Variovorax paradoxus: one gene and its partner. The protein of the gene in region 1 interacts with the protein of each later gene in a pairwise test. Links are inferred from orthologs where the notes say so. Each region holds a gene or a part of one and is shown on either strand. Other genes may lie near its edges.

Region 1 (4,739 bases):
GCGCTGGGCCCCACGGTGGGTGCCTCGCGCCGCTACGACGGCCCGCTCGGCAAGAGCGACCGTGCCTTCGTGTTCGGCGCGCTCGGCCTCTATGTGGCACTGGGCTGGCCGCTGCCGGGCTGGACGGCGTGGCTGATGCCGCTTGCCGCAGTGCTCGTGGCCTGGACGGTGGTCAACCGCGTGCGCCACGCGCTGGCCGAAGCGGCGTAAACCCGCACACAACGAACAAACATAAATAGCGACAGGGATCCGATGACCGACCACAACACCAATCAACAACGCATTCCGCAGGAGCGCCAGTTCCGCACGCACGACGGCGAATCGCTCTTCTACCGGCACTGGCCGGCCACGGGTGCCACGCGCCGCGGCGCGATCGTGCTGTTTCACCGCGGCCACGAGCACGGCGCACGCATGGCGCACCTGGTCGACGAGCTGAATCTGCCCGACTTCGACTTCTTCGCATGGGACGCGCGCGGCCACGGCCGCTCGCCGGGCCAGCGCGGCTACAGCCCGAGCTTTGCAAGCTCGGTGCGCGACGTGCAGACCTTCGTCCAGCACATCGGCAGCGCGCACGGCGTGGCGGAACACGACATCCACGTGATTGCGCAGAGCGTGGGCGCCGTGCTGGTTGCAACCTGGGCGCACGACTACGCGCCCAAGGTGCGCGGGCTCACGCTGGCCCTCGCCGGCCTTCAAGGTCAAGCTCTACGTGCCGTTCGCGCGCGCCGGGCTGGGGCTGATGCACAAGCTGCGCGGCCTGTTCTTCGTCAACAGCTATGTGAAGGCGAAGTTCCTCACGCACGACCCCGAGCGCATCGCAAGCTACGAAAGCGATCCGCTGATCTCGCGGCCCATCGCGGTGAACATCCTGCTCGGCCTCTACGAAGCGGCCGACCGGGTGGTGGCCGACGCCAACGCGATCACGCTGCCGGTGCAATTGCTGATCTCAGGCGCGGACTGGGTGGTGCACCACAAGCCGCAGCACCAGTTCTTCGAACGTCTGGGCAGCGCGGTGAAAACCAAGCTGGAACTGCCGGGCTTCTTCCACGACACGCTGGGCGAGAAGGACCGGGCGCCCGCGGTGCAGGCCATCCGCGAGTTCATCCTGCAGCTGTTCGACCAGCCTCCCGCGCCGGTCGACCTGCGCGCCGCGCACCTGGGCGGCAACACCGCCGACGAGTCGCGCGCGCTGGCCGAGCCGCTGGCGCCGCTCTCGCTGCGCGGCGCCTACTGGGGGATGACGCGGGCCAGCCTGCGCCTGGGCGGCATGCTCTCGCGCGGCGTGAAGCTCGGGCACGACACCGGCTTCGATTCGGGCAGCACGCTCGACTACGTCTACCGCAACGAGCCGCAGGGCAAGGGCGCGCTGGGCCGCTCCGTTGACAAAACCTACCTGAACTCGATCGGCTGGCGCGGCATCCGGCAACGCAAGATCCATGTCGAGGAGCTGATCCGCATCGCCATGGAGCGCCTGGCCGAGATGCACCGCGAGGTGCGCGTGATGGACATCGCGGCCGGCCATGGCCGCTACGTGCTCGACGCGGTGCTTGCGAGCCCGGTCAAGGCCAGCTCGATCCTGCTGCGCGACTACAGCGACATCAACGTGCGCGACGGCCGCGCGCTCATTGCCGAGAAGGGCCTGGAAGACGTGGCGCAGTTCGTGCAGGCCGATGCCTTCGACCGCATCAGCCTGGCCACCGTGACGCCGCGCCCCACGCTCGCGGTGGTGTCGGGCCTCTATGAGCTGTTCCCCGACAACGAGATGGTGCGGCGCTCGCTCGCGGGCGTGGGCGATGCGGTGGAAGACCGCGGCTATCTGGTCTACACCGGCCAACCCTGGCATCCGCAGCTCGAAATGATTGCGCGCGCGCTCACCAGCCATCGCCAGGGCGAAGCCTGGGTGATGCGCCGCCGCACGCAGGCCGAGATGGACCAGCTGGTGGAGGAAGCGGGCTTCCGCAAGATCGACCAGCGCATCGACGAGTGGGGCATCTTCACCGTCTCGCTCGCGGTGAGGGTCGCGTGAGCTGCGGGCTTCGCGCCAGATGAAACACTGGCTGGCACAACGGCCCTGGAAGCGCGCCGCCGCATGGCTGGTGTTCCTGGGGCCGCTGTTCTATGCCACCTACGGCCTGGCCAACTGGTGGGCCACCACGCGCACGCAGGTGCCCTCGATGGCCTTCGAGTGGGAGCGGCAGCTGCCCTTCTGGGCCTGGACGATCTTTCCGTACTGGACCATCAACGTCTTCTATGCGCTCTCGCTCTTCTTGGCGCGCAGCAGGCACACGCTCGACCGGCACGCGCTGCGGCTCGTGAGCGCGACGCTCATCGCCTGCATCTGCTTCGTGATCTGGCCGCTGCATTTCAGCTTCGGGCAGCCGGCAGTCGAGGGTGCGCCGGCCTTCCTGTTCAACGCCCTGCGCGGCTTCGACCAGCCCTACAACCAGGCGCCTTCGCTGCACATCGCGCTGGCGGTGATCCTGTGGGACTGGTATCGCCAGTTCCTGCGCGCCGCATGGGCCAGGCTGGTGCTGCATGTGTGGGCGTTCGCGATCTGCGCCTCGGTGCTCACGACCTGGCAGCACCACTTCATCGACATTCCTACAGGCGCGCTGCTCGGGCTCTTCTGCGTCTGGCTCTGGCCGCTGGAGCGCACGGTTTCGATGCCGCGCGCCTGGCAATGCACGCGCGACGCGCAGCGCTGGAAGCTCGCGAGCTTCTACGCCGTGGGTGCGGTGCTGTTCCTTGCGGCGGCCATGCAGTTGGGCGGTGTTGCGCTGTGGCTCGCCTGGCCTTCGGCCTCGCTGGCGCTGGTGGCGCTCAACTACATCGGCTTTGGCGCCCGCGGCTTCCAGATGAACGGCCGGGGCCGCATGGGCTGGGCTGCGCGCTGGCTGCTCGCGCCCTATCGGCTCGGCGCGGCCGTCAACGCATGGCTCTGGACGCGCAGGCTGCCAGCTTCGGTCGAGGTGGTGCCGGGCCTGCTGCTCGGCCGTTTGCCGACGAAGGCCGAATGGATCGCTGCCGGCCGGCCCCGGCTCGTGAGCCTGTGCGCCGAACTGCAGATGCCGGGCGGCGTGCCGCATGCGCGCTGCGTGCCGATCCTCGACCTGACCGTGCCGCCGACCGTGCGGCTGCAGCGCGCGGCCGCGGTCATCGAGGGGCAGCGCCGCAATGCGGAAGGCGCGGCCGTGTGGGTGTGCTGCGCGCTGGGCTTTTCGCGCAGCGCCGCCGCCGTGATCGCCTGGCTGGGCCGCTACGGTGCGGTGGGCGGACTGGCGCAGGCCGAGGATGCCGTGCGCCTTGCGCGTCCGCAGATCGTGCTGCGACCCGCGTGGCGGATCTCGCTCGAGCCATTGGGCACCGCCGCGCCGGGAGCACCGCCTCATGACTGACAACGAGCGCGCCACCTGCGCCTCGCTGGCCGCGCTGCTGCGCGCCGCAGCGGTGCTGGCGGCGTGGGGCTTTGCACTCACATGCATTGCGGCGCTGGTGCTCGCGCTCACGCTGCGCTCGCTGTCGAGCACGGCCGCCATGGGGTTCGGCGCGGTGCTGGTGCTGGGCGCGCTCGAGCGCTATTTCGCGTTCAGGCTGCGCTTCGACCAGGCGCTGTTCGCCGATCTGGCGCGCGGCGCCATCGCATCGCTGGACGCGCTCGACACCGCGCTCGACCGGCTCGGCCTGCGCAACGCAGAGGCGTCGAAGGCCGTTCGCCCGCTCGATGACCGCGTGCAGGGCACCCGCCAACTCATGCAGCGTCATGCCATCGTGGTCGCCTGCCAGAGCGCGATGTTTCTGCTTGCCTTGATGACACAGGACCTCTCTTGACCGAAGAAGACGACAACAAAAATTACCGGCCCCAGAGCACGGTGCTGCGTCGCGCGCTGGCCGTGGTCGCGGGCCAGCTGATCATCGGCGCGGCCGGCCTCCTGACCGGCGTGCGCGCCATCTGGAGCGGCACCACGCCCAGGGCCGAGCAGACGCTCTACTTCGCCAACCACACGAGCCACGGCGACTTCGTGCTGCTGTGGGCCACGCTGCCGCCCGACCTGCGCGCGCTCACGCGGCCGGTGGCGGGGCAGGACTACTGGAATGCCTCGAAGCTGCGCCACTTCATCGGCGCCGACGTGTTCAACGCACTCATGATCCGGCGCGACGGCTCGGGCCAGGGCGAGAACCCGGTCGAGCAGATGAAGGCGGCGCTGGAGGGCGGCGACTCGCTCATCATGTTTCCCGAGGGCACGCGCAACACCGGCGACGAGATCCTGCTGCCGCTCAAGAGCGGCCTGTTCCACCTGGCGCGCGCCTGCCCCAATGTGCGGCTGGTGCCGGTGTGGATCGAAAACCTCAAGCGCGTGCTGCCCAAGGGCACGCTGGTGCCGATTCCGCTGGCGTGCACGGTGCGCTATGGCACGCCGATCCGGCTGGCCGAAGGTGAAGAAAAGGCGGTGTTCCTCGCGCGCGCACGCGCCGCCATGCTCGACCTGCGCCCCGAGTACGACCGCCTGCCAGAACAAGAAAAACCAGCAACGACGCCATGAACATCTCCCCTTCCACCCAGACCACGCTGCAGTTGTTCGGCGGCGTGGCCGGCGTGCTGATGCTCGCCTCGGCCATCGGCGCGCTGCTCAAGTGGCGCGTGGCATCGGGGCAGCCGAACTCGGTGATCGACAACCTCAATGCGCGCGTCAATGCGTGGTGGGTGATGGTGGCGGTGATCGGCCTGGCCTTTGCATTCG
Region 2 (3,787 bases), 1.8 Mb from region 1 along the record:
TGGGCGCCGAGGTGCACATCGGCAACTTCGTCGAGGTCAAGAACTCGACGCTGGCCGCCGGCGCCAAGGCCAACCACCTGGCGTACCTGGGCGATGCGACGGTGGGCGAGCGAGTCAACTACGGCGCGGGCAGCATCACGGCCAACTACGACGGCGCCAACAAGCACCGCACCATCATCGAGGACGACGTGCACGTGGGCAGCAATTGCGTGCTGGTGGCGCCGGTCACCATCGGCGCGGGCGGCACCATCGGCGGCGGCTCGACCATCAACAAATCCACCGAGGCCGGCGCGCTGACCGTGGCGCGCGGCAAGCAGGTCAGCTTTTCCAATTGGAAGCGGCCGCAGAAAAACCCCAAGGCCTGAAAGCCGCGGGGACCGGGGCCTCTTGTTCGCTGTTGTTCGCTGTTGTTCAGGGCGCGTGCACAGGCCACCGGGTACTCCCCTCCGCGAATGTCCCCCGGCCTTCGGCCTCCTCCTTGATTTCGCTGCGGGGAGCACCCGATGCCCTGTGCACCTGGGCACGCTCGTGGTGTACCGCTGATCAACCACCGCGCTGAACAACGATCACGCTGATGGGGTGCCTTGCGCAGCGAAATAAAGGAGGAGCCCGAAGGGCGGGGGACATTCGCGGAGCAAGGTACCCCGTCGGCGGGAGCGCGCCCTGAACAGCAGCGCCCGAACAGCAGCGCCCTGAACAAAGCACAACACGTCAAGCCGGGGTCTCACCCCAACGGTACCCTGGGCTCGAACTTGGCGCGATTCAGGCTGAAGAAGGCCTTCACGTTGCGCACATTGGCGTCGGCCGTGAACAGGCGCTGCGTGAGCACGCCGTAGTCCGGCATGTCGCGCGCCGCCACCACCAGCACGAAGTCCGGTCCCGGCGACACGCGCCAGCATTGCTGCACGGCGTCGTCGGCGATCACGCGGGCTTCGAAGGCGTCGAGGGCCACGGCATCCTGCCGGTCCAGCGAGATCTCGACCACCGCCTGCAAGCCGTGGCCGAGCACCGTGGCGAGCCGATCGGGCGAGAGCAGCGCGACCTGGCGCTCGATGAGTCCCTCCTGCCGCAGGCGCTGAACGCGGCGCAGGCAGGTGGGCGGCGAGATGCCCACATCGGCGGCCAGCCGCTGGTTGGTCTGCGAAGCATCGCGCTGGAGCGCATCGAGCAGGCGGAGGTCTATTGCATCCAGGGAGATTGGTTCCATATTTGTATAAATTATGGAATAAAAATCCAATCACAGGAGAAGTTGGAAGAAAAGTTCGAAATCAACGGTATTTCGAACACATATTTTTTCAACTGCTTCCTACCATCAGGCCTCTCTCCTCCATTCAAAGGCAGCTCACCATGTGCGGCATCGTCGGCGCAGCGTCCCATCGCAACATCGTTCCGGTCCTGGTCCAGGGCCTCCAGAGGCTCGAATACCGCGGGTACGACTCCTGCGGCGTGGCGGTCCATGCGGGCGGGCTCTCGCGGGCGCGCACCACCTCGCGCGTGGCGGATCTCGTCACGCAGGTGCGCGAAGACCATGTGGAAGGCCTGACCGGCATTGCCCACACGCGCTGGGCCACGCACGGCGCACCGGCCGTGCACAACGCCCATCCGCACTTCAGCCACGGCCCCGGCGCCGATGCGCAAGGCGCGCGGCCGGGCCGCATTGCGCTGGTGCACAACGGCATCATCGAGAACCACGAACCCCTGCGCGCGGCGCTCGAAGCCAAGGGCTACGTGTTCGAGAGCCAGACCGACACCGAGGTCATCGCCCACCTCGTCGACAGCCTCTACGACGGCGACCTGTTCGAGGCCGTGAAGGCCGCGGTGCTGCAGCTGCACGGCGCCTATGCCATTGCCGTGATGTGCCGCGACGAGCCGCAGCGCGTGGTGGGCGCGCGCGCGGGCTCGCCGCTGATCCTTGGCGCGGGCAAGGAAGGCGGCGAGAACTTCCTTGCGAGCGATGCCATGGCCCTGGCCGGCGTGACCGACCAGATCGTCTACCTCGAAGAAGGCGACGTGGTCGACGTGCAGCCCGGCAAGTACTGGATCGTCGACCGCAACCACAAGCCCGTGCAGCGCCAGGTGCGCACCGTGCAGGCGCACAGCGGCGCGGCCGAACTCGGCCCGTACCGCCACTACATGCAGAAGGAGATCTTCGAGCAGCCGCGCGCCATCGGCGACACGCTCGAAGGCGTGGCCGGCATCGTGCCCGAGCTGTTCGACGGCGTGGGGCAGGACGGCGCCACCGGGGCGAGCGCGCACCGCGTGTTCAAGGACATCGACAAGATCCTCATCCTGGCCTGCGGCACCAGCTACTACAGCGGCTGCACCGCCAAGTACTGGCTCGAGGGCATCGCGAAGATCTCGACGCAGGTCGAGATCGCGAGCGAATACCGCTACCGCGATTCGGTGCCCGACCCCAAGACGCTGGTCGTCACCATCAGCCAGTCGGGCGAAACCGCCGACACGCTGGCCGCGCTCAAGCATGCGCGCTCGCTGGGCATGGAACAGACGCTCACCATCTGCAACGTGGCCACCAGCGCGATGGTGCGCGAATGCAAGCTGGCCTACATCACGCGCGCCGGGGTGGAAATTGGCGTGGCCTCGACCAAGGCCTTCACCACGCAGCTGGCCGGGCTCTTCTTGCTGACGCTCGCCATCGCGCAGACCAAGGGGCGCCTGAGCGAGGCCGATGAGGCCCGCTACCTGAAGGAGATGCGCCATCTGCCCGTCGCGCTGCAATCGGTGCTCGCGCTCGAGCCGCAGATCATCGGCTGGGCCGAGGACTTCGCGCGCAAGGACAACGCGCTTTTCCTCGGCCGCGGGCTGCACTATCCGATTGCGCTCGAAGGCGCGCTCAAGCTCAAGGAAGTGACCTACATCCACGCCGAGGCCTATGCCGCCGGCGAGCTCAAGCACGGCCCGCTCGCGCTGGTGACGAGTGAAATGCCGGTGGTGGCCGTGGCACCCAACGACACCCTGCTCGAAAAGCTCAAGAGCAACCTGCAGGAAGTGCGTGCGCGCGGCGGCGTGCTCTACGTGCTGGCCGACGGAGACACCAAGATCAAGGGCAGCGAAGGCCTGCACGTGATCCGCATGCCCGAGCACTACGGCGCACTGTCGCCGCTGCTGCATGTGGTGCCGCTGCAATTGCTGGCCTACCACACGGCTTGCGCGCGAGGGACCGATGTCGACAAGCCGCGCAATCTGGCCAAGAGCGTGACGGTGGAGTGAGGGCGGGGGCTGCGGCCGTTACTCGATTTGCAAAATAATCTAGCAATGGATTTGCAATAAACCTGGCAACCGGGCTACACCCTCAGTCCCACACAGGAAGCTCGTGCAAAGCATCATTGGGACGACCCACGATGTCGACGCCAGTGATGCCGGCTCCGCCCGGCAGGAGCTGGACGTCGCAAATGACTTCCCAGGCGTGGCTTTCGGTGCGCCGCGCAAGGCACACCTCCTCGCCGGCGGCGATGAGATCGGCGCATTCGCCGACGCTGATCCGCTGTGCCGTGCCGAGCGAAAATTCCGTCGAACCGAACTCCTTCTCCGCAACCTGGTGAATGGCGACGAGATCCATCTTGCCGTCCCTGAAGTGAACAGCGGTAATCGCATGCTGGGCCATCTTCGACCTCCATTCGTGGAAAGCCCGGACATGGCTGCGGCGGCTGCCGGCGCCAGCGGGCCCGTTTCTCGACTGTACGCCTGCAGCAGCGCGTTCGATCGATGGTTCCGCAAAGCCGACGCCGGTGAAGGGCGGCTCGCGGCGGACGCTGCACAATCCGGCCGT

The links. Proteins that work in one complex are often made in the same cells at the same time.
Region 2: the proteins of QFZ47_RS16410 (region 1) and glmS interact in binary tests that used the Escherichia coli proteins (3 or more experiments, as listed by UniProt). The link is inferred for Variovorax paradoxus from one-to-one orthologs.

The regions. Positions count from the first base shown.
Region 1 is NZ_JAUSXL010000002.1:2,710,439-2,715,177, reverse strand. Bases 1,349-4,220 are described here. They hold QFZ47_RS16410 (phosphatase PAP2/dual specificity phosphatase family protein), read left to right. Parts: upstream 1,349-2,045; coding sequence 2,046-3,395; downstream 3,396-4,220. Other genes in these bases: QFZ47_RS16400 (lysophospholipid acyltransferase family protein), read left to right, coding at 3,825-4,220; QFZ47_RS16405 (hypothetical protein), read left to right, coding at 3,388-3,828. Also shown: QFZ47_RS16420 (CDP-alcohol phosphatidyltransferase family protein), read left to right, coding at 1-210; more of QFZ47_RS16400, read left to right, coding at 4,221-4,541; QFZ47_RS16395 (phosphatidate cytidylyltransferase), read left to right, coding at 4,538-4,739.
Region 2 is NZ_JAUSXL010000002.1:954,434-958,220, reverse strand. Bases 899-3,787 are described here. They hold glmS (glutamine--fructose-6-phosphate transaminase (isomerizing)), read left to right. Parts: upstream 899-1,347; coding sequence 1,348-3,228; downstream 3,229-3,787. Other genes in these bases: QFZ47_RS08260 (GIY-YIG nuclease family protein), read left to right, coding at 3,747-3,787; QFZ47_RS08265 (hypothetical protein), read right to left, coding at 3,311-3,622; QFZ47_RS08275 (Lrp/AsnC family transcriptional regulator), read right to left, coding at 899-1,207. Outside these bases: bifunctional UDP-N-acetylglucosamine diphosphorylase/glucosamine-1-phosphate N-acetyltransferase GlmU, read left to right, coding at 1-365; more of QFZ47_RS08275, read right to left, coding at 725-898. UniProt on the Escherichia coli protein: Catalyzes the first step in hexosamine metabolism, converting fructose-6P into glucosamine-6P using glutamine as a nitrogen source.